DNA from 3 places in the Mediterraneibacter flintii genome. Region 2 is predicted to be linked to each of the others. Evidence: riboswitches for the same ligand, from Rfam matches in the RefSeq annotation. Region 2 holds a riboswitch; each other region holds the start of a gene.
The links. Region 2 has a riboswitch for thiamine pyrophosphate ahead of thiC (phosphomethylpyrimidine synthase ThiC). Riboswitches for the same ligand answer to the same signal wherever they lie in the genome.
Positions count from the first base shown of each region.

Region 1 (9,962 bases), 2.8 Mb from region 2:
GCTTGTGCTATGTTAAAGGTAACGCCGGAATAGGGAGAATGTGGAAGGAGGACTATCCGACTTAGATTTTTCCAGAGTTTTATGCGAGGCGTAGTATTCCCCAGACAGGAAGCTTGTATACCTTATCGGGCGAAGCCCGCCATCCCGAAGGGAATAAGTTACGGTGTGCCCTTTAGGGTATACCTTATCAGGTGAAGCCTGCCGTCCCGAAGGGAATAAGTTATGGTGTGCCTTAGGACATAGTTTTTAAGGCATGGAAGAAAAGCGGGAAGTTTTGACAAAAAAGGAGGCATCATATGAGACTGCGTAATATACCCAGAGCAGAAGGAGTAATACAGCTTCACAGAGCTGTTATAAAAAGACCAGAGGCACAGAGAGGAAATTGGAAGCAGATATTTGGAAACGAAAATCCTATTTATATAGAAATCGGTATGGGAAAAGGACAATTTATTCTTGAAATGGCCCGCAAACATTCCGCGCTGAATTTTATTGGGATTGAGAGATATTCCAGTGTCCTGCTGCGGGCAATCGAAAAGTTTGATACAGAAGAGTTCCAGGAATTAGAAAATGTCCGGTTTGTCTGCATGGATGCCAGGAACGTAGAAGAGGTGTTTGCCCCGAAGGAAGTGGGAAAGATTTATCTGAATTTTTCAGATCCATGGCCGAAAGCACGACATGCGAAGAGACGGCTTACTTCTCGGGAATTTCTGGAGCGCTATGAAAAGATCCTGGCGGATGGAGGAGCTGTAGAGTTTAAAACAGATAATACAGAGTTGTTTAATTTTTCATTGGAACAAGTAAAAGAGGCAGGATGGGCATTGAAGCATTATACTTACGATCTTCACCATAATGAAGAGTTGAACCGAGGAAATGTAATGACAGAATATGAAGAAAAATTCTCTTCTAAGGGAAATCCTATCAATAAGATGATTGCAGTGAAAAAATAGTATAGAAGAATATTTCACATCTGCGGACTTTGTTCATATACTAATATATATTCCCAGTATCGGCATAAAGAGAGAAGAAAAGGAATAGAAAGTGGCATACCTTTGGATTTGCCGGCGTTTAAAATGGAGGAATGTTATGAGATGGAGAAAGAGTTGGAAAACCTGTGTAAGAGAGAGATTATATTGTATGCCGGGGATAAACAGGCGCCTGATGTGCCTGAGATGTTCTTTTGATGAGGTGTACCGGATTTTAAACACCGGTTTTTGCCATGGAGATGAAAAAGAAAGAAAATGTAGGTGAATAAAGTGAATGCATGGTCTCAAAAGAAAGAAAACAGGCGGATTTTGGTTACAGAAGATACTTATAGACAGGAAGTGCTTGCCTCCGATTTGCCTGTTCTGGTTGAATTTTATGCATCCTGGTGTGGAAAGTGTGCAATGATGCAGGAGACGGTGGCACAGCTTGCAGAAGAATACCAGGGGATTATAAAGGTCTGTCAGATCGACATTGACAAATCAGAAACACTTGCAGCGCAGTTTGAAGTGACAGAGGTTCCTACATTTGTTATTTTTGTAGAAGGTGAGCCTGTCGCGGCGGCAAGTGGAGTTGTACGAAAGAGTATGCTGAAAAAAATGATAGAGGACTTCAAATGAAGAAAATTTTGTGCCGGTGTTTAAGATTGCCGGCACAAGATATGTATGTTTCCATCAAAATAGGGTAAGATGAAAGATAGACGGCAGATTTAGGGTGAAATTGTAAAAAAAGAGGAAGAAAATAGAAAAAATCTCTTGCAATCCTAAAAAAACTGTTATATAATAGCACTTGCGTTACAGAAATAACAAGAAAATATTGAAATGCGCGATTAGCTCAGTTGGTAGAGCACCTGACTCTTAATCAGGGTGTCCAGGGTTCGAACCCCTGATCGCGCACTTGAAAATCACTGTTTTTGAAGTCGTTGGAGCTTCGGGGGCGGTGGTTTTTTTGTATGTTTTCAAGGAGGGGAATTAGATAACCTCTCTCTTTCTGTTTATATAATCCTTAAAATTTTTTCAAAGATAGCGGTTTCTTGTTCATTTATTGTTGTATCAATATGATAGTGACCAAAAAACCACCGTTTAAAGTTAACATTGCTTCGTATATCTTCCAAATAATCTGTCAGTATATCGGGTTTGAAATAGCCCCGAGATAATAGCATTACACTGCTGCTTGCTCCACAATGGGTTAATATAAAATCGACGTTATTGTTTGTTTGCTGGAGATTATTTAAAGCTTCGTTCATTTCCTCTTGCGACGGTAATTCTTGTTTCCACCAGGAAATTTTATTAACACGAAATAGTTTGTTAGGATTATTTTTCCATGTCTGAAGCTTTGGGTCATTTACTTCAATAATTCCGTCTCTGATATCGTGGCTTCTCGCGCCTCCAAATGTAAAAAAGCGTTTTTCTTGTATTTGAAATATTTGGCCACGCATTAGGTGGATTATACTAGAACGGATTTTATGTACCTTACCGCCATTCCATATCTCTGTTGGATAGTTGACTAGTCTATCGAAATTTTCATGATTGCCATCGACGAAGCAAGTAGTAAATGTTTTTTGTTCTAACCAGTCAAGCCTCTCCTTTTCGTATGTGTTTTCTCCTTTGTAATCCCAAACTAAACCGAAATCCCCAAGAATTATAACTAAATCTTTTTTACACAGCTCATTTTGCTGAGGAAAATTTTCTAGTGAAAATCGGTTTTGCGGATTGCCATGAATATCTCCAGTAATGAATACCATTATTCTTCCTCACCTTCTTTCCGATAATATCCAGAAGCGCTTACATATGTGATGCTGGCAATTAATTCACAAAGATAGCGATAACGTACTCCTTGCTTAGAATTAATTAAACCCAAATCAAAATCAGCTTTCAGTTGTTTATATAGCGCAGAATCACTAGGTAAGATTTCTTGTACTACTTCTAGATAGTCCACATACTCTTCTTTTGGGATTTTTCGAAAATCACTCCATGCCCAAGCTGGAACGCCCGATTTCCCATGCCAACCATATTTGTTTAGTACATTAATAGTTTCTTGGACGAAAGCTTTTTTTGTTTTTTCTTTATGCTTTGTATATGTGTATTCTCTTTTTAGATGGTCGGAGAGATTTCCACTGCAATTCGAGTCTAAATACCCTCGTTTCTCGAGCTGATTTAATGTACTTTGTAAGGCGGTGAGAAGAGCCATCTGTATGTTCTCGTTTTGTGATTTTGAAAATATTCGGCTTTCGTGAGGAATGTTGACAGCGATATATACCTGTGCTTTGCTCAAGCAGTTTTTCATTGTGCTCCCTCCTTTAAACTCAATTATTGCAAGAAATGTTTTCTAGTAAATAGCGAATAGCGGTATCGTACAATAGGGTGTTTAGCTCAACGTCTTTCATTTTGCGTCCACGGTAATACCCCAAAGCTACGATAATCTGTCTAATAGTTTCGTAGGGGACATGAAGTTGCTTTGCAATATCTGAAATCCATGCACTACGCTCTCCGTAAAGTTTATTAATAAGTTCTAACACTTCTCTGCTTGTCATTTTTTCCTCCTCTTTTAATATGATGTCATAAAAATAGCATACAAAAATGATATTGTCAACATCTATTTGATGAATTGATAGATGATAAATTGATGTTTTCGAGGTGAAAAAATGAGCGATAGAAAAATTTGGTATCTATCGCTTATGTTATAATGAGTTTATTGTTCTGAAATTGTTTTACTTTGTTCATGATTTAAACATTCTTTCAAGGCATATGAAACAGTAAATCCTTGTGTTACGCGTGAATCCCATTTTTTTGATAAAATTGTTTGCAATTTTTCTAAATTTTCAAGGGCTTCTTGAGATAGTGTTAAAGTTGTGCGTGCCATAATTAATCCTCCTCTATATTTTATTAATATTAAAATAACATATCAAAAAACATCTGGTCAACATCAAATTGATGACAAAATAGGAGGGGATATTGAACATGGGATAGATAGCATTAAGATGTTACTTATCCTGAAGACAATCTTAATTATATCATTGCTGTTTAAAGATTACTCTACGGCATTATTGGCTTCGTCCAGCCCTTTGACAGTAGAGACATTTATCGACTATCTAAAATTATTCTATGCGTCTTTAAACTATCCAAAGTTTTATTATCAATTCCAGATTTCAATAATTTATACTGACTAATATTTTTACATTTCATATTTTCCCATAATGGAGAGTAATCTATCATTGTAATTACCATCTTTTCCTACTTTTTGATAGAAAAATTTTGTTTCATTATATATCAATGCGAAGTCAGAAGTATAAGATAAAATTTCTTTCTAAGCATATTTTAAGTAGGCTATTATGTATAGGGATACATGAAATTATAAAGAATAAGAAATATATGATATAATAATACAAATGTATGGCATCCTGTATGACTGCGAAAAAAATATAAAAAGAAGGTGAATAAAATGATATTTTATTTTTCAGGAACGGGAAATAGCGCTTATATTGCAGAACGAATTTCCCAGGCGTTAGATGAAAGAATCTGCTCATTAAACCAGGAGATTAAGAACCATCGACTTTTTAAAGGAAAGACACCCGAACGGCTGATTTTTGTATTGCCAACCTATTCTTGGAGGATACCGAAGGTTGTGGAGGAGTGGATTTTAAAATCCAGATTTTATGGTACACCAGAAGCATATTTTGTGATGAACTGCGGAGGAGAAATTGGAAATGCGGCAAAGTATATAAGAAAGCTCTGCCGTAAAAAAGAGTTTCTTTACCGAGGATGTGCGGAGATTGTTATGCCAGAAAATTATATTGCCATGTTTTCTGCACCTGATGAGATGGAAGCAAAAGAGATTATTGCGAAAGCAGACCCCAAGATTGATGCAGTGATAGAACAGATTGCAGAGGGGAAAACGCTGGAGAAGGAAAAAGAAGGGTTCATGGGCGCAGTTTTAAGCGGACCGATTAACATTCTATTTTATCCAGCAGTAGTACATGCAAAAAAATTTTGGGCAGACGACCAGTGTATTGGATGCAGAAAATGTGCAGATGCCTGCCCGTTGAATAACATTACAATGGAGGAGAGAAAACCTAAGTGGCACAACAAGTGTACACATTGTATGGCATGTATTACAGTCTGTCCCACAAAGGCAATTGAATACGGAAAGAAAAGCGCGGGTAAACCGAGATACCGCTGCCCATACGGACAGATGAGAGAGATATGAGCTGGCAGTGAGTGTTTAGTTGAGAATTATACCGGACAGTATCCTGTATCAGAAAGAAATTTTTCCGCCTGTGCTCTGCTTTGCACACCAGAAGTAGCTCCGACAGACTGGACACAGATGGCAGCGCAGGCAGAGGCAAAAGACAAGGCATTTTTAAATGAACTGCCGCGCAGGAGAGCAGAAAGAAAACCTGCGGCAAAATTATCGCCGGCTCCAGTACTGTCTATTGCGTTTACTCTGAATGCAGGCATGGAAAGACTTATCTTATGATTTTTAGCAAAGCATCCATTCTGTCCGGTTTTGATGATGACATTTTTAACCCCATAGTTTAAAAAGACTTCTGCCATATCAGCGTAGTCTTTTTTCTTTGTATAAAATCTGGCCTCTTCTTCATTGGGGAAGATATAGTCAATATAAGACAAGGCTTCCTTGATGTCTTCAAGTGTGACGGGTGTTTGAAGCGGAAGTTTGGTATCCGCTGTTACAATGGCTCCGGAAGCTTTTGCATCACGGCAGATTTTAGTAATGATTTCTGGGCATGTTAAGGGTGGTCTGAAAAGACTGGCAAGAGAGACTATCTGTACCTTTTTAAACAGAGAATGGGAAATCTGTAAGAAATCGTTCAGACAGAAAAAGGCATTGATCGATTTTCGATTTCCATCAGCGTCTACGAGTAGAGGGGCAATAGGAGTGTGTACCGCGTTATTACGGATGATATTGGTTGTACATATTCCGCTGTCAGTAAGGAGGTTGGTTAATATATCTCTGGCAAGATCGTTTCCGAGGACACAGACAGTCTGTACGCTGTGACCCAGACGGGATAAAACAACGGACTCATTGAATGCATCTCCGCCAGGGGACAAAGTGACAGAATCAGCAGTCTGCACACGTTCTTTATAAGAAGCACTGTTCCATCCTTTTATGATACAGTCCATAAGAACCTGACCAATACAAAGGACTTCTGGTGTTGTGTGAGTATGTATATTCATTTTCGCAGCCTCCTCATGCTCTAAAAATAAAAGGTATGTCGGCCGTCTTCATCAGAGAAATACAGATAAAAACGGCTGGATGCTAAAATTATATCATATCCATATATATTTGTCATAGAAGGATAGACAGACTTTTTAGGCGAGAAATCGATTTACATGCATAAGAAAAAATAATAAGGAGTCGAGTAGAGCCTAAGAATATACGTTGACAGTCTATGAAAGCAGTGCTACTCTAATAATATGAAGTTAGCGATTGCTAACCAATCTGATATATATCAGTATTCTAAAGCTGGAAGTTCATAAAAGGAAAGAAGGTCTGTACAATGGGAAGATATTACCGATTGTCAAAGAAAATTACAGAAGAGACGGCAGAAGAAATATTAAGGGAGATACGGGAAATTGAAGGGGCTGGAGAGATTACATTTGTAATGGACAATACTTGCCTGTTTGTAGATGTAGACAGAGAAAAGTATCCGCAGATTATGGGAAGAGCAGTGAATATATGCAGCAGAGTAGGAAAAGGGTGTGAGTTGTCCTTCGCTGGTTTCGGGCAGGAAAATAAATAGTGTTGCTTGACATTTACCGTATTTATGTTTATGATAAAAATCAAATACATAGGAATGATAACAAGGGGAGCTTGTGCTACAGGCTGAGAGGAAGTTTATAACTTCGACCCATAACCTGATTTGGATAATGCCAACGTAGGGATTTACGGTATGTGGGATTGTGCCCTCCTTGTTTTCAAAAAATAACAAGGAGGGTTTTTATGTTTGATCTATTAGTGAATGGGGAAGGCAGTCTGACGGCAGCAGGTTATGCGGTGAGTATTGTCGCTGGAATCCTTCTATTTATAGCAGCGTCTTTCTTTGCAGGAAAAACCTCGGAGAAAAAGAAGATGACAGCAAAACAGCTTGTATTTTGCGGTATGGCGATTGCATTAGCGTTTCTGACATCTTATTTAAAAGTATTTGAAATGCCCTGGGGAGGCAGTGTGACCCTGTGTAGTATGCTGTTCATTGTCTTGGTAGGAAACTGGTATGGGCCGAAGACTGGAATTTTGGTGGGCTTTGCATACGGACTTTTGCAGTTTTTGCAGGAACCTTATGTGTTGTCCTTTTTTCAGGTATGCTGCGATTATATTCTTGCCTTTGCAGCATTGGGGACAGCAGGATTCTTTGCAAAAAGCAGATACGGGCTAGTCAAAGGTTATATTGTCGCTGTGATTGCGCGAGGGGCTTTTCATGCACTGGGAGGATACCTGTACTGGATGAGTTATATGCCGGATAATTTTCCGCAATCTTTAAAGAGTATTTATCCAATTGCATATAATTACAGCTACATTCTTGCAGAAGGGGCGATTACGCTGGTGATTATTTCTATTCCTGCTGTGGCAAAAGGACTGAACCGGATTCGACAGATGGCCTTAGAATAAAAGTGAGTGCCGGGGCAGAGGAATGATGAAATCCATAGAAGTGTTTATTGTAAATCTGTACAATAAATGATATGTAAAATTATAAGTTATCCACAAAAAAAGCCAGGATGGGAAAAAGACATTGACGTAGTCAAGATACAGTGCTATTATATAGGCAAATAGGAAAACGATTTCCTGCTTTGTAAAAGGAGAACTTATATGGCGGTTACGATTGCAGATATTGCGAAGGAAGCAGGAGTTTCCATTTCTACTGTTTCCAGGGTGATAAATAACACAAAGCCAGTGAGTCCGGAATTAAAAGAAAGAGTATACCGGATTATAGAAAAAAATCATTTTACACCAAACGCATTGGCGCAGGGATTAATTACAAAAAAGACAAATATCGTAGGCGTTATAGTACCAGATATTTCCAATGCGGTTTTCGGAGCTCTGACAAAGGGGATCAATAGTGTATGTTCCAACAAAGGGTATACGATTATGGTATGTGAATCGGGGGGAGAGCTTGAACGGGAATTAAATCTTTTGAACATTCTTGAGGACAGGCAGATTGACGGCGTTCTTTTCGCGGGAGTGGACGTTAATCAGGAATTGGTCGATGCTATGCAGAGAAAGGATTATCCGGTTGTCCTTGTGACGCAGGAATGCTCCGTAAAAGAAAATATAATTGATACAGTGACACATGATAATGTACAGGCACTTTATGATGTTGTGATGTTCCTGCATGAAAACGGGCATGAGAGAATTGCATATTTAGGAGGTCCAGAGTATGATTTTTCTTCTGGACAGAAGCGGCTGAAAGGGTATAAGGAAGCACTCAGTGCACTGAAGATTTCCGTCCCGTATTCATATATTGAACAGGTACAGTTTTCTTTTCAGGGGGGATATGAAGGTATGAAGCGCATCTATGAAGAGAATAGTATTCTTCCTACAGCCGTGGTAACGGGAAGTGATTTGATTGCAATCGGGGCAGTACAGTTTTTGAATGGCCAAGGAATAGGCGTTCCAGAAGAAATATCTGTAATCGGATTTGATGATTTAGATTTTGCTACTTATTTCAGGCCGGAGTTGTCTACTGTTAGGATTCCTTATTTTGAGGAAGGGGAGATTGCGGCGAAGGAATTGTTGAAATATATGACGGGGAGTAAAACAAAAGCCTCTACACATTATGTACCTCACAAGATTATTCGGAGAGGTACTGTAAAAGTATTAAAATAAAGAAGGTCAAGAGCTGAAGTTGGTTTCAGCTCTTTCAAAATAGTTGATAGGAAAACGCTTTCCTAATAGATAAAAAGAAAATGATAGTTCAATAATTTGAGAAAAGGATGAGAATTAAAAAGGAATATTCTTAAAAGAAAGAATATTCAGTTTTTTGTCAAAAAAGGAAAACGCTTTCCAATGCCAGAAGATTCTCCCAAAAAGGGGAATTATATAAAATAATAAATTTAAAAGGAGGAAACATGATGAAAAAGAGAATGAAACAAATTGCAGCGTGTATGATAGCGGCCACGATGGTTGCTGGATTGGCAGGATGCGGCGGGAACAAAGACGGAAACAGCGGTTCCGGTGGAGGCTCTGGAGACAAGATTACCCTGCACTTTTCTTTTGACCAGGGTGTGGGAGAACCTACGCAGCAGATTGTGGACAAGTTTAATGAAAGTCAGGATAAGATACAGGTTGAGACGGTTCTACTTCCACAGGATGCAAACCAGGTTCACGATGACTTCGTGAATAAACTGGCTTCCGGAGACACGAGCGTAGATATTATGGGACTTGATGTCGTATATGTTTCAGAATTTGCTTCTGCCGGATGGCTGATGGATCTAACAGACAAGGTCGATACAAGCGCAATGCTGGAAGGACCGGTAGCGGGTGCAACTTATGACGGAAAACTGGTGGCAGCACCGTGGTTTACAAACTCCAGTGTTCTGTTCTACCGGACAGATGTATTGGAAGCACTTGGAGCAGAGGTTCCCACTACATGGGAAGGCTGGATGGAGCTGGCCGACAAGGCAGTTGGTACAAATGGAATCGAATATGGCGCTGACTTCCAGGCAGCACAGGCTGAAGCACTTGTAACAAACTGGGTAGAATATGTATGGGGTAATGGCGGAGATATACTAGATGAAGACGGAAAGCCGGTCGTAAATTCTGAAAATAATATCGAAGCGACCAATATTATGAAAACACTGGTAGACGAGTATGCGCCAGAGGGTGTCACCACCTATACGGAGACAGAAAGTGAGCAGGTATTTAAAGAGGGTAAGTGTTTGTTTATCCGTGATTGGTCAGGATTCTGGTCAAGTGGACAGGACGAAGGCTCTAAGGTGACAGGAAAAATTGCAGCTACCAAGCTT
Region 1 is NZ_AP031405.1:568,953-578,914, forward strand. It holds gene trmB (tRNA (guanosine(46)-N7)-methyltransferase TrmB) at 297-947, shown strand; gene ACZ5C4_RS02655 (thioredoxin family protein) at 1,245-1,601, shown strand; tRNA gene ACZ5C4_RS02660 (tRNA-Lys) at 1,805-1,877, shown strand; gene ACZ5C4_RS02665 (metallophosphoesterase) at 1,976-2,725, opposite strand; gene ACZ5C4_RS02670 (hypothetical protein) at 2,725-3,267, opposite strand; gene ACZ5C4_RS02675 (hypothetical protein) at 3,287-3,514, opposite strand; gene ACZ5C4_RS02680 (hypothetical protein) at 3,673-3,843, opposite strand; gene ACZ5C4_RS02685 (EFR1 family ferrodoxin) at 4,423-5,187, shown strand; gene ACZ5C4_RS02690 (carbohydrate kinase family protein) at 5,214-6,176, opposite strand; gene ACZ5C4_RS02695 (hypothetical protein) at 6,500-6,742, shown strand; TPP riboswitch at 6,796-6,901, shown strand; gene ACZ5C4_RS02700 (energy-coupled thiamine transporter ThiT) at 6,943-7,608, shown strand; gene ACZ5C4_RS02705 (LacI family DNA-binding transcriptional regulator) at 7,807-8,823, shown strand; gene ACZ5C4_RS02710 (ABC transporter substrate-binding protein) at 9,066-9,962, shown strand, end outside.
Region 1: linked by a shared signal. The riboswitch ahead of ACZ5C4_RS02700 (energy-coupled thiamine transporter ThiT) and the one ahead of thiC (phosphomethylpyrimidine synthase ThiC) in region 2 are both predicted to bind thiamine pyrophosphate.

Region 2 (9,962 bases):
CATCTGTAAGGGAAAGCAGACCAATTCCGACGATTGCAAGAATGCTACACAGCAGAATAATTTTAGACGGTTTTTCTTTTTTTATCAGCCACCATAGAAGAGGCACAATCACTACATATGTAGTCGTTAAGAAAGCTGCAACTCCTGGTGAGGTGTTGGTTAGACCATATGTCTGAAACATAGTACCTGCAACAAAAAAACCTGCTCCAATCGCACCACCTTTCCAATCCCCTTTTTGATATGCAGACCGTATTCTTTTTCTGAATATTACTGCGATGCAAATTGTCGCAATAAATTCACGTGAAAACAGCAATGCTTCCGGGGAAAGTGCTGCGCTTTCAAGTCCAATTTTCTGTACTAAATAGCCGCCTCCCCACATAACATTACATAAAATAAGTGCAATCACACATACAATTGTATTCTTCCATATGTTTTTCTTTTCCATCATGTGCTCCTTTTTATCGTTATTGTTTTATATATTTGCCAAATGTTATTTCTCTTCTGCCATTTCCTTCTTCTCTTTTAAATAATCCTCAAAGGCAGGAAGCATTACCGCTACAATCATACACACTCCCCCAAGAACAAACCGCGCTGACAATTTGTCATACCCGCCGATGATACCAAACATCGCTCCGAATAGGGATTCAAGCGAAAGCAGAATTGCCGCCAGCCCTGCTCTGATATGCGCCTGTGCAAATACCTGGATAGTATTTGAAAAAAACGTATAAGCAAGAGCTAAGTAAAGTATGGACGCTATAGCTGGCGTACTCAAGAACTGTTTCCAATTGCCATCATTTATCATAAACAAGATGAATGAATAGATAGTACAGAACAAAAACATCAAAAATGCTAGTACAATTTCATCCATATCTCTTGCAAAGATACTGATGCTCATAATATATCCGGAAAACATAAAGGCACATACAAGCACGAGCATATCTCCAGGCTTCATTGCCATTCCTTCCGTCAAAGAAAGCAGCCCAATTCCTATAACAGCGAGAACGCTGCACACCGCTATAATCTTAGATGGCTTTTCTTTTTTGAGTGCCCACCATAAAAGTGGAACGATTACAACATAAGTGGTAGTCAAAAAGGCAGCAACCCCAGGAGAGGTATTGGATAACCCATAAGTCTGAAACATAGTAGCCGCAACGAAGAATCCTCCTGCTATCGCACCCCCTTTCCAATCACCTTTCCGGTAAGATGACTGAAGCTTTTTCCTAAAAATCACTGCAATACAGATTGTAGCGATAAACTGCCTTGCAAATAGAAGTGCTTCCGGAGAAAGTTCAGCCTTCTCAATCCCTATTTTGTTCACTAAATACCCGCTTCCCCATATGATTGAACAAAGAGTAAGCGCACCCGCGCTAAAAAGTGTTTTATCCCAAATACTTTTCGTTTTATTCATCATATCCCTTTCCTTTTCAAACATTTTATTTATCGTTTTCATGTACTATCTTCGATATGCTTTCAAACAAATCATCAATGCCATGAATCCCTAACTCATTGATTAATTCGGTACAATCACTAGGTTCTGTATCCCCTGGCAGAATTCCGTTTAATTTGCCTCCCATAAAGATGTAATAGTCTTTGCCGCGTTCGCTGCATAGTTTTGCAAGCTGTCTGGCATAATTATAGGATTGTCCACTGTGGACACTGATACCAATCAATCGGGTCCCCTCTTCATCCGCAAGTTCCAGTATATCGATTGGGTCTACGCTAAGCCCGCCATTTATGACTTCCGCCCCAGCATAACTTAAAACAGATTCTACCAAGTTGAGTCCATACGTATGCACATCTGCAGAGCATACTACTATCTTTTTTCCCTTTAAGCATTCCTTCATTTCTGCTTCATTCAGCCTGTCACAAATCTTGTCTCTCATTTCTATTGTCATACGGCCTAGTACTGTAGGATAATATGGTCTAAAGATGCCACACTCCTCCATACTTGGATGAAAGTCTGTCTCAAGTTTTGCATAATTGTACTTCTTAAGCAACAGCAACATCTGCAGAGGATCTCCAATGTCGACTCCTGCCTGCTCAAATGTTTTCAACATATTATTGAACATCCAAGTCCCTTTTTCAATCATCACGTCTCTCATCTTCTCAAGAGGAGTAAAATCCATTAGTTCAAGCCATTCATCGGAGCGTTCTTCTATCCTTTTTCCCACTGAAAAAATATTAAAAAGTTCCTGTGTTGTCGGTACTTGCAGAGCTTCTGTTATCGATACCGGAAGGAAGCCCATGCCGAGTTTGTACTTCTTTTCCACTAGAATTTCAAGCAAAAATTCCTGTGCAGAAGAGCCATAATTCGCATCTATATCGTGATCCCACTGCATTGTTGTGGAACTGTTAATATAAAGCACACCTCTTTGTCCTGGTTCTGAAAGCACTTCTGCGAGCGCCATAGCCAGCGCCACGCGCGGTGGTCCCTCATGGAGAAGCCCTCCAAATCCAAGACAATATCTGGCGCCGCACAAATCTGTTACAATATATTTTTCAAGCAATGCATATGCGACAAATGAGGCACAATCTGAAAAGAAGCCCGCAATTCCATCCTCCATATAACCTAAAACATTCATATGCTGATCATATTTTGTCGAACAAATTCCAAGTGATTTGACCGTGTCGCCAAACCGTTTCACATTATCGTGAAAGCCGGGATAATCGAATGTGATTTCTGAAAATGTTCCAAGAAGCCTGGAGCCTGCCTTGACGGCATTGATTGTACTTTCAAGTGTGTTAGGTGCTGACAGATGGTGATCTGTAAAACCGAATTCCGCTGGAACAATCTCCATTGCTTCTAAATATTCTTCTGGACTCTCCAGCATAAATGAAGCACCACCGGGTGCCCCTTCCCGCATCTCTTTTGGAAGTCCCATACGCATATTGAAAATATTTAAAAACATATTCATCTCAAAGCCGCATCGATCACACATTGCCTTAAACTCACGAATACCGGCTTTGTGTTCTTCCCAGGAAGATAATCCCATCAGTGTAAACCATTCTATTTTTCCTTCTCGGACACATTCTTCTTTGTAATCGAAATAACTGTCGTATCCTGTTTCTCGCAGAAATTTACCGCGTCCCATCTCGATGCTTTCTCCGATTTTTCTTCCTTCTTTCAGAAGCACCCTGCCGTCTGGCAGATTTTTATCTAGTATATTACGAATATAAGAAATCGTATTAGAATGATCCATATATGTGTCCCCTCCTCTAAAATTATCCATAGTGACTCTGATTCTCTCTATTACCATGGTAAATATAATTGCAATAAAAAGATATTTGAATTCTGTTAATGTGAAAATATACTTTTTGATAAATATGTAGTAGCCAAAAGTATATTTGTTTTATTTTTGACAAAGTGTATTTTAATTATAATCTGTTACAGCAGACTTAATATATTGATGAAAGGAAATCCGATATGAAGCGAAAAAATTTTGGTCCGGCACCTGGCATTTTCCCTATGCCAGTTCTGATAGCCGCAACGTATAATGAAAATGGAACTATAAACACAATGACTGCTGCATGGGGACAACTCTGCCATCGCCATAAAATAGCACTCTTTCTGGATGAAACTCATAAGACTGCGCAGAACATCAAAGCTACTCAGGCTTTTACTGTTGGTATCGCAGACATGCAGCACCTTAAAGAAGCAGATTATTTCGGCACAGTCAGCGGAAATGACGTGGCGGATAAATTCATCAAGTCTAAAATGGCAGCGGTAAAAAGTACTTATGTATACGCACCGGTGCTTACAGAGCTTCCTGTTGTTATGGAATGTAAGCTTGAAGAAATTATCCACAACGATTACATGTACTGTGTGATTGGTGATATAGTAAATATGAGCGCCTCTGAAAATGTACTGGATGAAAAAGGCGCCATAGATCCTCTGAAACTAAATGTTTTGCTTTATGATGAATTTCATGCAGAATATTACAGTCATAACGTGAAAGTAGGCAAAGCATTTGAAGCAGGAAGTGATTATTTAAAGGAGTGACAAATGGATAAGGATATAGCAGCAGAAACGTATATTCTCGGTATAGATACAGGAGGAACCTATACAGACAGTGTAATATTAAACAGCCGTGATAAAAAGCTCATATGTAAAGCCAAAGCTTTAACAACCAAAGAAAACCTTGTAACCGGTATCAAAAATTCAATCCGTAAACTAGATTTTGCACATAAAAACCAAATTGTTTCTGTCTCACTTTCAACAACATTAGCTACAAATGCAATTGTTGAGAAAAAAAACTGTAGAGTCGGATTAATTCTAATAGGGAAAATGCTCAATGAGCCTCTTCCTGCGGAGTCTGTCTATTTAGTGCAGGGTAGGATTGATCTTCACGGCAATATCCTGTTTTCTGTGGATGAAAATGAAATCAAAGAAATTGTTAGCACCTTCAATCGTACTGTGGACTCCATCGCCGTTTCCGGCTACCTTAGCATCCGCAATCCTTCTCACGAACTGCAAGTTAAACAGATTATCCAGGAGCACTCTACCCTTCCAGTATTTTGTGCTCACGATCTTTCTGGAAATCTCGGGTATTATGAAAGAACAATCACAACGATACTAAATGCAGGACTGATCACTATCATAAGTGATTTTCTTGCCGCGGTAAAGCAGGCATTAAAAGCATACTCCATTACTGCCCCAATTATGGTTGTCAAAGGAGACGGTACATTAATGCAGGAGGATATGGCTGTAGAACGCCCTGTAGATACAGTATTGTCAGGCCCAGCTGCGAGTATCATCGGTGCTAAATTTCTTACCAATAAAAAAGAAGCTCTCGTTTATGATATGGGCGGAACAACTTCTGATATTGCCATCATCGAAAACGGCAGTGTCTATATCAATCCCAATGGAGCAACCGTTGACTGCTGGCAAACTCATATACGAGCCGCTAATATCTATACTTTTGGCGTCGGAGGTGACAGTCATATACACGTCCACGAAAAAGCCGTCCGTATTTGTTCAGAACGTGTAGAGCCTCTCTGTGTTGCTGCCAGTAAAAACAGCCAAATACTAGAAACACTTTTAAAAATTGAAGCAGAGAAAGGAACTTCCCTTCCTCTTTACTATAAAAGCGAAAAGACAGCTTCCGGAATACGGCTAAACAACTGCGATAAAGCAATTTATCATGCTATATCCAGACCGTGTTCCCAGGATGAAATGTTAAATTTTGTCCAGAAAGAGCACCTCGAATCTAGTCTTAATTATCTGGTTGCTAAAGGATTAGTCATCAAAACTGGCATGACTCCTACTGATATCAAGCATATCCGCGGAGATTACCTTGCATGGGATGACAAGGCATCGATACTCGGAGCAAAAATAACAGCGCGTGCAGCAGGTATAGCACTTGAAACTTTGCTTTACACATGTGAAGATACAATCCGTCAAATGATTGTAGACCTCTGTGAAGAAATTACAGAAACTTATGATCACAACAGAGTGAGTCCTTTACGTCCAATCATTGGTATCGGCGCTCCTGCTGCCGCATGGCTTCTACCTGCTGCCGAAACACTTAGTGTAGAATTAGATATACCACCGCATTCCGATGTCGCAAATGCTATTGGCGCTGCACTCTGCCCCGTTTCAGAATATGCCGAAGCAATCGTGCGCTATCAAAAAGAACAGGATATATATGTTCTTTTCATGCCAGATATGCGTCTCGAATTTCATTCAAAAGAAGCGGCGGAAGAATATGCTCAAACTCATCTAGGAAGCTACGCACAGGAAAAGGCAATCCGTGCCGGTGGACGTTCTCTTGAGGTCATTATTTCCCTGGATGCAGATTATGTCTGCGGGAAATATATACAGAGCATTATCCGTGCAGTGGCTACAGATCCGCGCTTTTCAATATGACAATACCAAGTATTGGCCTTAACGTTTCTATAACCAGGAACATTGTAATAAAAAGCCAATACTCTCATTCATTTTCTGGAGTATTGGCCTTTTTCTATTTCTACTGTCGTAAATATATACCTCTATTTTATAAAATATCAATATGTTCTCCTGCCAGTGCTTTATTCATACTGCGAACCGCACAGAATTTTCCGCACATAGAGCAAGTATCATCATGCTCCGGACTTCTGTCATCCCGAATTGCCTTCGCTGTCTCCGGATCTAAAGCACACGCCCATTGTGCTTCCCAGTCGAGCGCTCTGCGCGCGTCTGCCATTTGGTCGTCTATATCCCTGGCTCCTCTTACTCCTTTCGCAATGTCTGCCGCATGTGCTGCAATTTTCGATGCAATAATTCCCTGCTTTACATCATCTATATTCGGCAGCGCCAAATGCTCTGCAGGTGTCACGTAGCACAGAAATGCAGCGCCCGCAGCCGCAGCAACTGCCCCTCCAATCGCCGCTGTAATATGGTCATATCCTGGAGCAATATCTGTTACCAGAGGGCCTAATACATAAAATGGCGCTCCCTGGCATATAGATTGCTGCACTTTCATATTTGCCGCGATCTGATCCAACGGCATATGCCCTGGACCTTCCACCATTACCTGTACATCCTTCTCCCAAGCGCGCTTTGTAAGCTCTCCAAGACGGATGAGTTCTTCCATCTGGCAGACATCCGTTGCATCCGCAAGGCAGCCCGGTCGGCATGCATCTCCCAGGGAAATTGTCACATCATATTCCCTACATATATCCAAGATTTCATCGTAATATTCATAAAAAGGATTTTCCTCTCCAGTCATACACATCCATGCAAAAACAAGAGAACCGCCTCTAGATACAATATTCATTTTCCGCTTATGATTTCGTATCTGATCTATTGTCTTCCTTGTAATTCCGCAATGCAGCGTTACAAAATCTACCCCATCTCTTGCATGCAGTCGGATGACATCAATAAAATCTTTTGCCGAAAGAGTGTCTAGATCCCTTTGATAATGAATAACCGAATCGTACACCGGAACAGTTCCAATCATCGCCGGGCATTCTGCTGTCAGTTTTCTTCGAAACGGAATTGTATCGCCATGGGAAGAAAGATCCATGATAGAATGTGCTCCCATATTGACTGCTTCCATAACTTTACGCATTTCTATATCATAATCTTTACAATCTCTTGAAACCCCTAAGTTCACGTTGATTTTTGTGCGCAACATAGAACCTACTCCCTCTGGATCGAGACAAGTATGATTTTTATTTGCGCAGATGACTACTTTTCCTGCAGCCACCAAAGGTAATAATTCTTCTACCGTTATCTGCTCTTTTTCCGCCACTTTCTTTAATTCTTCTGTTACAATCCTCTTCCTTGCCGCTTCCATCTGTGTTGCATAGTTTCTCATCATATTCTTCCACCTTTCTCTTTATCCTGTACCGGATAATGCTGTTTTCCACGAAAGGCGCCTGTATCTGCTGCAACAGTTTATCTGATACGTTCTATTAAGAAACAAAAGACAGAAGCTTTTGTCACTTACTTTAAAGGTAAAGCTTCTAAACCATCAAAAAAACTGCCGCAACGTACTTGTATACTTTGCGGCAGTCAGATCTTTTCATACATCTGTCCATCTGCTGTATATCCCTACGTTGGCATTATCCAAATCAGGTTATGGGTTAAAGCAATTCAGCTTACTCTCAGCCCGCTTTATACGCGAGCACCCCTTTTTTCTTATAAAAATATTATAATACATAGACAGACAGGATTGCAATTCTTTTGTGTAATAAATTGCGGTTTATACAACTTTAAATGGATTTTATGCTGTTTCCTCTGAATTTTTTTTAATCGTATCTGCAATATTTAATATCTGGCGGGCAGTATTCATATTTTCTTCAAACAGCTTTATAATACTGCCTGCACTTTTAAACGGCTCCTTTTGGAGTACAGAATTATCTTCAATATTTCCGTTTACCACAATATAATCGATCATAAGACGAACAAATCGAATCTGATTTATATTTAGTTTTTCTTCGTTTAGGAATTCACTAAATGCTTCGTTAACGGCCTGCCGATCTACTCCTACAATCTTTCTCACCAGTCTGCCTACCGGAGTGTCTCCATATTCTCTTCGATAGTCTTCCTGCGTTCCTAACTCTTTCCACAGTATCCGTTCTAGTTCCTGCATATCTGTATCTGTCAGCTTTTTATTCTGACGGAGTTTATATACTGCAAGATTATCCTTATGCTCTTTCAGATAAAACTCTACTTTCTTTCGATAGTTTTCCAGATTATTTTCTATATGTATGGCTTCTCCACATTTCTCTTCTGAAATATTATCCGAAAAATTCGTATAATAAATTTTTCTTTCTTCTCTGTCAATAAATTGAATCAAATTTCTAAGCGCCAGTCTTATACCTTCCACATCAAAAACTGTCGCATTATCCCAGAAGCCCTTTTCTAATATTTTTTCAATACTGCTCTTCTGTTCTTCAACCTGCGGAATTCCAAATTTTTTTGTCAATTCTTCCGCTGCAGCTGTTACCGCCCTTTTATTCTGCGTTGCATTTTTATGCTGAAAATCGGCAAGTTCAATGCTATATATCAAATAGTCAAATCTCCTTGCCAATTCCTCCTCTTTCTTCGGTACAATCAACGGCGCTATGTGTCTCTTCAACTCAGAAACCGCTATTGCTTCCAGCGTCCTCCACGCCATCTCATCTCTATATTTTTCTACATATTGCAAATGCTGTTTAACACGAAAGCTTCGATTATCCAACTGCACTATCTCATTTTTTAGTCCGTTTACCAGGTCTGCCCGGTATTGCACATACTCCTCTTCTTTAAATTGAGATTCTTGTAATGCTCTAGCAATATCTACTTTACAGTTAAATATCCTTTCTGCCAGTGTTTCACCTGGTTTCACTTCTATTCCGCGTCTGTTCACTCGAAAGAACTCAAAATTACTGCAAAAATCCAATATCAAAAATTGTTCCTTATCCTGTCCCGGCGCAAAGAGATTCGGGCAAAGCCTTGTTCCTCTGCCTATCATCTGCCAAAATTTAGAACAGCTTCTTACTTTTTTAAAAAATACCAGATTCAAAATCTCCGGTATGTCAATCCCTGTATCCAGCATGTCCACAGAAACTGCTATCTGCGGCATTTTTTCCTTCATGCTGAAATCATCAATCAAAGTATCTCCATATTTGATACTGTAATCTATCTGCTTAATAAAATCCGCACCGTACTCTGGGTACATAGAATGGAAGATTCTTACAATCTCTTTTGCATGGGAGCTATTTTTTGCAAAAATAATTGTTTTCCCTAATTTATCCCCTCCCTCTACTTTTATCCCTTTTTCCATCAACTCCTGCAGAACCTTTTTGATTGTGTCTTTATTAAACAGCCACTCATTAATCGCAGTACTGGAAATATCTCTTTCGATATTCTCATCGTCTCCGAATGTTTCCTCAAATTCTTCCTTTTCCTCTTCCGAAAGTTCATCATAGTGAACCCCATTTTCCATAATCCGGGTCTTATATTCCAAAGTTGTATAGTCCACCAGATACCCTTCTTTTACCGCCTGTCCCAGTTCATATGCATAAGTAGGCACATTTCTTTCTAAATCAAAAATCTCATATGTATTTTTACCCACTTCGTCTTTCGGAGTCGCTGTCATACCAAGCAGCAGCGCGTCAAAATATTCAAAAATCGCCTGATATTTTTTATAAATACTTCTATGGCTTTCATCTATAATAATTAAATCAAAATGGCCCGGTGTAAAAAGTTTGCTCCCATCTTTTCTTTTTGTCTCATCAATAGCATGCATCATAGTCGGATATGTAGAAAAAATCATCCTGCTGTGTTCCGGATCATCTTTCTTATCCAAAAGATTGCACAAGCTCAAATCCTTCAGTAGATTACTGTAATTATTCTTTGCTTGTTTAACCAGTGCGGTTCTGTCTGCTAAAAACAGTATATTTTTTACCCAGTTGTGTCTTCTTAAAACATCTACTATGCTGATACTCACTCTCGTTTTTCCCGAACCTGTAGCCTGTACGATCAGCATTTTTCG
Region 2 is NZ_AP031405.1:3,365,852-3,375,813, forward strand. It holds gene ACZ5C4_RS16125 (DMT family transporter) at 1-445, opposite strand, end outside; gene ACZ5C4_RS16130 (DMT family transporter) at 491-1,411, opposite strand; gene ACZ5C4_RS16135 (cobalamin-dependent protein) at 1,434-3,200, opposite strand; gene ACZ5C4_RS16140 (flavin reductase family protein) at 3,425-4,000, shown strand; gene ACZ5C4_RS16145 (hydantoinase/oxoprolinase N-terminal domain-containing protein) at 4,004-5,866, shown strand; gene thiC (phosphomethylpyrimidine synthase ThiC) at 5,994-7,298, opposite strand; TPP riboswitch at 7,515-7,625, opposite strand; gene ACZ5C4_RS16155 (DEAD/DEAH box helicase family protein) at 7,707-9,962, opposite strand, start outside.

Region 3 (9,962 bases), 2.1 Mb from region 2:
ACAGAACTGTCAATTGACGAGAGGGCGAAAGCCGGAATTGGTTTTGCATTTCAGCAGCCTCCACGCTTTAAAGGAATGACTGTAAGAAGGCTGTTGTCTCTTGCAGCGGGAAAAGTGCTGGATGAAAAAACCTGTTGTGAGCTGCTTAGCAGTGTAGGCTTATGCGCCAGGGAATATATCGACAGAGAGGCAGATGCAACATTATCCGGCGGAGAAATGAAGCGGATTGAGATTGCGACGGTTTTGGCGAAACGACATGCACTTTGTATTTTTGATGAACCAGAAGCCGGAATCGACTTGTGGAGTTTTTCTATGCTGATTAAACGGTTTGAACAGATTCACAAAGAGAAGAAGGAAAGTTTGATTTTGATTTCGCATCAAGAGCGAATTATTCAGATGGCAGATAGAATTATGGTTATTTCCGAAGGAAAGTTAGAATCCATCGGTGCAGCAGAAGAAATTATGCCGAGCTTATTTGGAAAAGAGTTAGATTCCTGTGAATGCCGCAGACAAAAAGGAGGGGATCTCTATGGAGCTTAATAAAGTGACGCAGGATGTATTAAATGTAATAGATTCCTATGGATTTAAGCAGGAGGGAGCATATAATTTAAGATTGAACGGTATGGCTGTGTGTCATGGAGACAGCAGACATATCCAGATAGTAAAAAAAGCGGATAAGGCGGGAATTGACATTCATATCAGTGGGGAAGCAAAAGACGAGCAGGTGCATATACCTGTCGTGATGTCCAAAGAAGGGATTGACGTTGTATATAACGATTTTTATATTGAAGATGGAGCAGACGTCACAATCGTTGCCGGCTGTGGAATTCATGGAGAAGGATGCAGTGAGACAAGACATGACGGTATTCATACGTTCCATGTAGGAAAAAATGCCAATGTAAAATATGTAGAAAATCATTATGCGCAAGGCAATGGAACTGGAAAAAAAGTGCTGAATCCAGTTACAAAGATATATGTGGGAGAAAATTCAGTCTTTACGCTTGAGACATCCCAAATTAAAGGGGTAGATTCTACAGAAAGGGAAAATTATATTGAACTGGCAGAAAACGCAAAGCTTTTTGTGACAGAAAAGCTGATGACGCATGAAGATCAGACAGCAGTTTCGAATATGGATGTGTATCTAAATGGAGAAAACAGTTCTGCGCGGATTGTGTCACGTTCTGTAGCAAAGGGGACTTCCAGGCAGGTATTTCATCCAAAAGCAATAGGAAATAACCTTTGTCATGCACATATTCAGTGCGACTCCATTATTATGGATGAGGCTGAAATCAGCTCTATTCCAGAAATTAATGCAAGACATATAGATGCGCAGATTATACATGAAGCAGCAATAGGAAGAATTAATGATGAACAGCTTACAAAGCTGCGGACATTCGGGCTTAATGCAGAAGAAGCAGAGGCAGTAATTATAGAGAATTTCCTGAAATAAAAGAGAAGAATTCAATACAGTAGATATGTAAATAAAAAAGTGGGGGGTTCCCACTTTTTTATTTACATACATCAATCCATTCTTTTGTATTGGCATATTTTTCTAGTTCACCACAGGTTAATTCTACGGCCGAATTTGAACTGCCGGCAGCAGGAAATACAGTGGTAAAACGCTTTAAAGATATATCTAAATAAGTAACTGCTGTATCCGGATTTCCAAAGGGACAAACTCCCCCGATTGCATGCCCTGTATAAGCTTCTACATCATCAGCAGATAACATTTTTGCCTTCATTCCAAAGAAATGTTTGAATTTACTATTATCTATTTTCATGTCTCCTGCTGTTACGATTAGGATGGCCGCGTCCCGTTCTTTTGTGTAAAAAGAAAGGGTTTTAGCGATACGGGCAGGTTCTACTCCGGCGGCCTGGGCTGCCAGTTCAACGGTTGCACTGGAAACGGGAAACTCTATTATTTCTTTATTTATATTATTGTTTTTAAAATAATTTTTAACGATTTGTACGGACATAGTAAACTCCTTTATTGAATTACAAAATCATGGTGAAAAGACAGATTTGATTTTACTGCCGTTTTTTATTATAACAGAATCGTCTTTACAGTAAAAGTAGATTGTGATAAGATATTTCCGGATATCCGACAAAAGTTTTCCTGGGCGGGGAGCGCCGTCTGGGTTTTTACTGTACTTTACGTACGAGGTACGAAAATAACCTGCGAGGGAATCCGTGTTCCGGAGTGAGAGGATACCAGTGAGTATCGACCGTTATTTCAGGAGGTTAATATGAAAAACAATCACGTGAAAAAACTTGCTTTGGCAGGTATTCTTGTAGCTGTCGGTATTGTATGTTCGCCATTATCTATTCCGGTCGGCGCCTCAAAGTGTGCTCCGATTCAGCATTTTATTAATATATTAAGTGGCGTGTTTTTGGGGCCGGGGTACGCAGTAGGAATGGCATTTGTGACAAGTCTTTTGCGAAATTTGATGGGAACGGGGACACTGCTTGCATTTCCAGGGTCTATGTGTGGGGCATTTCTATGCGGCATATTGTACAAATATGGAAAACATCTTCCATATGCATATGCGGGAGAGCTGTTTGGAACATCTGTTATCGGAGGACTTTTGAGCTATCCGGTCGCTGTACTTTTGATGGGAAGTAAAAGCGCAGTGTTTGGCTTTGTAGTTCCATTTTTCATCTCTAGTTTTGGTGGTACTATTTTGGCAGTAGTGCTTGTCACTGCAATGAAAAAAATGAAAATACTAGATGTGTATCTGGGAAACTTGAAGTATCAATAAAAATAATAGGGGAGCTTGCGTGCGAAGCAGGCTGAGAGTAGGCTGAAGCGCCTAGACCCGTAACCTGATTTGGATAATGCCAACGTAGGGAGAATATAAACGCATTTGTAGCGGGTATACCTCATTGGTATACCTGCTTTTTACTATTTATGAAATATAGGAGGAGTTGACGTATGATAAAACAATGCATGTTACAAGTCAAAAAGACAGCACCGCTGATCCACAATATTACAAATTATGTTACGGTCAATGATGTGGCAAATATTCTTTTGGCATGCGGGGGAAGTCCGATTATGTCGGATGAAGCGGAGGATGTAGAAGACATTACTTCTATTTGCTCTGGTTTGAACATCAATATTGGCACCTTGCATAAGACCAGTATAGAGGGGATGTTTAAAGCGGGAAAGAAGGCCAACGAATTAGGACATCCGGTTTTGCTCGATCCAGTTGGGGCAGGAGCAAGCACCTTGCGCACGAATACAGCGCTGGAATTAATGAGAAAAATCAACCTGACGGCCATTCGGGGAAATATATCGGAAATAAAGACATTGGCATATGGGAAGGGGACTACAAAAGGCGTAGATGCGGATGTCGCCGATACAGTAACAGAGGAAAATTTAAAGACTGCAATCGACTTTGTAAAGGAATTTGCGAAGGAAAGCGGTTCTATTATTGCGGTGACAGGAGCGATTGATCTGGTTTCAGATGGTGACACATGCTATGTGATTCGGAACGGACGTCCGGAGATGGGAAAGATTACAGGCACCGGCTGCCAGTTATCCGGCATGATGGCAGCATATTTGGCAGCAAATCCAGAAGAACGTCTGGCGGCAGCGGCGGCATCTGTCTGTGTGATGGGGCTTGCGGGAGAAATTGGCTGGAAATATATGCAGAGAGGGGACGGAAACTCGGCATACCGCAGTCGGATTATTGACGCAGTCTATAATATGACAGAGGATGAATTAGAAAGAGGTGCAAAATATGAGGTGTTCTAAAGAAAGCCTGTTGCTCTACGCGGTAACAGACAGAAGATGGCTGGCAGGAAAAACGTTGTATGAACAGGTGGAAGAGGCGTTGAAAGGAGGCGCCACCTTCATACAGCTCAGAGAAAAAAATTTGGAGAAGAAAGAATTTCTAAAGGAAGCAAGGGAGATAAAAGCACTCTGTGAAAAATATAAGACACCATTCGTGATTAATGATGATGTAGAGATAGCAAAGGCTATAGATGCAGATGGCGTGCATGTAGGGCAAAGTGATATGGAAGCAAAGGATGTACGTGTCACATTGGGAAAGGAAAAAATAATTGGAGTTTCGGTACAGACAGTAGAACAAGCTCTGGAAGCTCAGAGACACGGTGTAGATTATCTGGGGGTCGGATCGGTATTTGCAACGGGAACAAAGGAGGACGCAAAAGAGGTAAGCCATGAGACTTTGAAGGAAATTTGCGAAGCAGTAGATATCCCTGTCATTGCCATCGGCGGAATTAACGAAAGGAATGTGATGAAGCTGGAAGGAAGCGGGATCTGCGGAATAGCAGTTATCAGCGCTATTTTTGCACAGCCAGATATAAAGGAAGCGGCAAGGCGGCTGCATAGACTTGCCGAAGAAATGATAGACAGAATGTCAGGGAAAAAGAAAGGGACAATATAAGCAAAATGATAAAAGGCGTCATATTTGATGTAGATGGGACTCTTTTGAATTCCATGCCAATTTGGGAGAACTTAGGTGAATTATATTTGAAAGGCTTAGGAATTACGGCAGAGAAAGGCTTAGGAAATATTCTGTTCGAGATGAGCATGGAGGAAGGGGCGGCATATTTGATTGATGTATATGGGCTCACTCTTACAGTGCCGCAGGTAGTGCAGGGACTTAGCGAACAGGTAGCAAAGTTTTATAGAGAGAAAGTTCCCTTAAAAGAGGGGGTAAGGCAGTATCTGAATGAATTTAGAGCACGGAATATTCCTATGTCAATCGCAACGGCCGGAGACAGGAAGAATACAGAAGCAGCGTTGAAACGGTTAAAGGTGTATTCTTATTTTCAGGGGATTTTTACTTGTTCTGAAGTAGGCAGTGGAAAGTCACATCCAGATATTTATCTGGCAGCGGCGCTTCAGATGGATACAGAACCTAAAAATACATGGGTGTTTGAGGACGCGTATCATGCTGTGTTGACGGCAAAAAAAGCCGGATTTAGGACAGCAGCTGTGTATGACAAAGCGAATGACAAGCAGCTTGCGAGGATTTGGAATACAGCAGATATTTATCTGCCAGAATTTTCGGATTTTGAGCTGTTTTATAAAAGAGCATCTTAAGATAGAGAAGCAGAGAGCAGAAATTGACACTGACACTATGAAAGGAGACAAACATGAAAACAGCATTGACAATTGCTGGCAGTGATTCCAGCGGAGGCGCCGGCATCCAGGCAGACATTAAGACAATGACGGTAAACGGTGTATTTGCTATGAGTGCAGTGACAGCCTTAACTGCACAGAATACAACCGGTGTAGCAGGGATTATGGAAGTGACACCTGCATTTTTGAAGGAGCAGTTAGACAGTATATTTACAGATATTCGTCCGGATGCGGTAAAAATCGGGATGGTATCCTCCGCCGGATTGATACAGGCGATAGCAGAAAAATTAAAAGAGTACCATGCCAAGCAGATTGTCGTAGATCCGGTAATGGTAGCGACCAGCGGAGCAAAATTAATCAATGATGATGCGGTTTCGGTATTGAAGGAGAAATTACTTCCTCTGTCGGATATAGTAACTCCCAATATTCCAGAGGCGGAGGTGCTTTCAGGAATAGAGATAAAAACGGAAGAAGATATGACAGCAGCAGCGGAGATAATTGGCAAGCTCTATCACTGTGCTGTATTGTTAAAAGGCGGACACCAGTTAAATGACGCCAATGATCTGTTGTATTCCCAAGGAGTCTGCCGGTGGTTTTACGGAAAACGTATCCATAATCCAAATACACACGGTACAGGATGTACGTTATCCAGTGCGATTGCTTCGAATCTGGCAAAAGGGTTTTCTATGAATGAATCTGTCAGACGGGCAAAAGAGTACATATCGGGAGCACTGTCGGCAATGCTTGATCTAGGAGCAGGAAGCGGCCCAATGAACCATGCTTTTGATATAAAAGGAAAATATACGAAAGAGAAGACGCAGAACAAGGACAGTAAACAGTAATGCTGTGAGCTGGCTGCGGTATCGCGGCGGACAGGGAAGGAAAATTCCCCTATCCTATCATGCAACCGAAAATTTACATGATTTTCTCTAAATGCAACCTCATTTTGCTTGTGCTTACATAAGGATTTTCATATAATCGGGGAGGATGAAAACATACGTCCAGACCGGTCAAGAAAAGGAAGAAAGGCAGGAAGTTAAAAATGAGTTTAGGTCAGAATCTGCAATTTTATAGAAAAAGAAAGAATATTACCCAGGAACAATTAGCAGAACAGCTTTGTGTGTCTCGGCAGACCATATCTAAGTGGGAGGCAGATGCATCCTATCCAGAAATGGAAAAGATACTGCAGTTATGTGAAATGTTCGGGTGTTCTATGGATACGCTCTTAAGAGGAGAGGCAAAAGAGGACTTGGCAGAGGATACGGCAGGATATGACAGCCATATGAATCGCTTTTCCAAAAGGATTGTTATTGGGATCGAATTGATTATTTTAGGAGTAGCAGGCGGTATACTGGCAGATTCCTTTTATGCGCCGGCATATATATCAGATTTAGTGACATTTAGTTTCGTGATAGCAGGAGCGCTGGTACTTGTGGCGACAGGACTTCAGCATAGAAGGTTTGCAGAGAAAAATCCGAAGATTCAGCCATTTTATAAGGAAGAGGAAATAGAGAGGTTTGAAGAAAAATTTCCGGTTTTTATTACAGGAGGAATTGGGGTAATTTTAGCAGGCGTTGTTGTATCGGCACTTAGTGAACAGTTTCCAGAAGCTAAGGGATATACAAAGGAAATCTATAATGCAGTGCTGCTTTTGTTTATTGCGGTTGGAACAGGGCTTCTAGTCTATGCTGGCATGCAGAAGTCAAAATTTAATATCAAAGAATACAATGAAGAGAACAAGCCGAAATCATCTCAAAAAGAACGTCTCCAGGGAATGTGGTGCGGATGCATTATGATATTTGCTACCATTCTGTTTCTTATAGGTGGATTTATATTTGGAAAATGGGAAATATGCTGGATATGCTATCCGATTGGCGCTTTGTTTTGCGGGATTGCCTCTATCATTATCAATGGAATTTATAAGGAGGAGCCGTAAAAAGCAAGAAAAAGATTGTATATTGCGGGAAGATTCGATAAAATGTATATAATGTCTGTTGGCAGAAAGGCTGCTGAGAGTCTAAAGGAAAGAGAGAGAGGTTTTTTCATGGACGGTTCAATTTTTATCGGAACATGGTGGTCACTAGTGCCGCCGCTTCTCGCAATCCTTCTTGCTTTTATTACGAAGGAAGTGTATAGCTCACTTTTTATAGGAGTTGCTGTAGGAGCATTTTTATACAGTGGGTTTGATCCCTGGAACGCATTTGTATCATTTTTTGAGATTATGAAGAACAGTATGAACTTAAATATTCTTATCTTTGATGTACTGCTCGGCATGATTATCGTACTTATGGCAAAATCAGGAGGCTCGTCTGCATATGGAAACTGGGCGGGCAAAAAAATCAAAAGTAAGAAAAGTGCATTGCTTGCGACAACTGGACTTGGGGTTTTAATCTTTGTAGACGATTATTTTAACTGTCTGACTGTAGGTTCCGTTATGCGTCCTGTGACAGACCGCTATAAAGTATCCAGGGCAAAGCTTGCATATATTATTGATGCGACTGCGGCTCCAGTATGTATTATTGCTCCGATTTCAAGCTGGGCGGCTGCGGTGAATTCCTATGTACCTGAGGATGCGGGGATTACAGGATTTCAGCTTTTTCTGCGGACAATTCCATACAATCTTTATGCACTTCTGACGATTCTTATGGTGTTATTTATCATTCTTTCAGGGTTTGATTTTGGATTGATGAAAAAGCATGAGAGAAATGCAGAAAAGGGAGATTTGTTTACAAGCGGAGGAGAAGAGTTTGACAAAATAGAGGAAGAATCTGGTTCTAAAAAAGGAAAAGTAATCGATCTTGTACTTCCGGTAGCTGTGTTGATTGTTTCGGCTATAGGAGCAATGATTTATACGGGCTTCTTAGGCGGAGCAACCGATTTAGTGACCGCTTTTTCGGGGTGTGATTCGGAGACAAGCCTTATTTTTGCCACAATGGTGACGGTATTGTTTATGTTTCTTTTGTATATACCGCGAAAGGTTATTACGTTCAAAGGATTTATGGACAGCTTTGTAGAGGGATTTAAGCTTATGATACCGGCTGTGGCAATTCTTATCTTTGCATGGTCTTTGAAAGGCGTAGGCGATGCGCTCGGCATTGCAGATTTTGTAGGGAATGTTGTGGGCAGCAATGCACACGCCAGCATTTTTATACCAGTCATAATGTTTGCGGTTGCAATTTTTCTTTCATTTTCTACAGGGACTTCCTGGGGAACATTTGCTATTTTGGTGCCGATTGTAGTCGCTATGTTTTCGGACGCTTCGAATATGGAAATGATGGTGATTGCCGTTTCTGCAGTGCTTGCAGGAGCTGTGTGTGGTGATCATATCTCACCTATATCGGACACAACCGTTATGTCCTCCGCGGGAGCACAGAGTAATCATATCAATCATGTCTCTACACAGATGCAGTACGCGGCAGTTGTCGCCGGTGTATGTATGGTTGGCTACATAGTCGCAGGGCTGATAAAAGTATGGTGGATCACACTTGGACTTAGTGCCGCACTGTTACTTTTGGTATTATTTAGTATGAAACTATTTTTGGGACGGTCTCAAAAGGCGGCGGAAAATGGTTAGGATAAATGTGCCGTATATCGACCAAAGCAGAAGGTATCCGACGGGTTGCGAAAGTGTATCTGCTACGATGCTGTTGAGATTCCTGGGAGTTGAACTTACAGTGGATGAATTTATACAGGACTATCTTCCATGTAGGGCATTCGAAACGGTGAATGGAGAAATTTATGGCCCCAGTCCCTATGAATATTTCTGTGGGAGCCCTTATGACGAAGATGCATTCGGCTGCTATGCGCCGGTGATACGCAGTGCTTTAGAAAAGGTGTTAGGAGAACCAAGGATAAAGGCACAGCTTGGAGAACGAGCATTTAAAGTATTGGATGAAACTGGACAAACGATAGAATATCTGACAAAAACTTATATAGATAAAGGTATGCCAGTCATTTTGTGGGCATGTATTAATATGCGTGTTCCAGTGATTGGACCACAGTGGATGCTGCTGGATACAAAAGAAACCTTTACATGGATATCGAATGAACACTGCATGGTAATGACAGGATATAATGCAAATGGATATTATTTCAACGATCCCTACGAAAATAAAGGCAGCGTTTACTATGAAAAAAACCTCACAAAAGATAGATTTGCCGCGCAACATATGCAGGCAATAGGAGTGCAGGAAATATAAAGTTAATTGACGAAATGGTTCGCGCAAGAGGGAGTGTATTGCAACGTTCGTCAGGGCTTCGCCGGAATTCCTCACTTTTGCAACACACTCTCTCTTGCGCTTACACTTTCGCCAGCTTAAGTTTATAATTTCAGACAGAACAGAATCGGTTTCACGCTGCTACAGACTCCCAGTCAGAAGTTTTCCTTCGTCTATAGGAAGGTGGCGCCCTAACTGAAATTCATAAAAAAGAGAACGGCTTCACGTTGTTATAGCCCTCCAATTAGAAGTATCTATACTACTTCCGATTGGAAATGCATAGCAGAGTGAAGCCGATTTTTTCCGTTACGAATTATAAACTTAAGCTGGCGAAAGTGTGAGTGTGAAAGAGATGCTTTGTGTGAGTGAGGAATTTCGGCGAAGCCCTGACGAACGATGCAAAGCATCTCTTTCACACGTCCCTTTTGTCAGCTTCCGCAGTGCCAGCTCAATTCCGCATGTGCTTCATTTCGCTATCGGCAGTCGCCGAATGAAAAGAAACAGACAAACTTCTGTTTACATGCAAGCATGACACAGAGTTTGCCTGTTCTTTTCGCACTGCTTGTTGCTTCGTTAAATTTATATTACAGTAATTGTATGCCATTGGCGAGTGCTTGTTCTACTACTTCTTCAGG
Region 3 is NZ_AP031405.1:1,279,786-1,289,747, forward strand. It holds gene ACZ5C4_RS06095 (ATP-binding cassette domain-containing protein) at 1-540, shown strand, start outside; gene ACZ5C4_RS06100 (SufB/SufD family protein) at 530-1,450, shown strand; gene ACZ5C4_RS06105 (YbaK/EbsC family protein) at 1,509-1,976, opposite strand; gene thiW (energy coupling factor transporter S component ThiW) at 2,247-2,759, shown strand; TPP riboswitch at 2,757-2,868, shown strand; gene thiM (hydroxyethylthiazole kinase) at 2,933-3,754, shown strand; gene thiE (thiamine phosphate synthase) at 3,741-4,409, shown strand; gene ACZ5C4_RS06125 (HAD family hydrolase) at 4,415-5,071, shown strand; gene thiD (bifunctional hydroxymethylpyrimidine kinase/phosphomethylpyrimidine kinase) at 5,125-5,952, shown strand; gene ACZ5C4_RS06135 (helix-turn-helix domain-containing protein) at 6,153-7,046, shown strand; gene ACZ5C4_RS06140 (Na+/H+ antiporter NhaC family protein) at 7,155-8,684, shown strand; gene ACZ5C4_RS06145 (C39 family peptidase) at 8,677-9,309, shown strand; gene asnA (aspartate--ammonia ligase) at 9,912-9,962, opposite strand, start outside.
Region 3: linked by a shared signal. The riboswitch ahead of thiM (hydroxyethylthiazole kinase) and the one ahead of thiC (phosphomethylpyrimidine synthase ThiC) in region 2 are both predicted to bind thiamine pyrophosphate.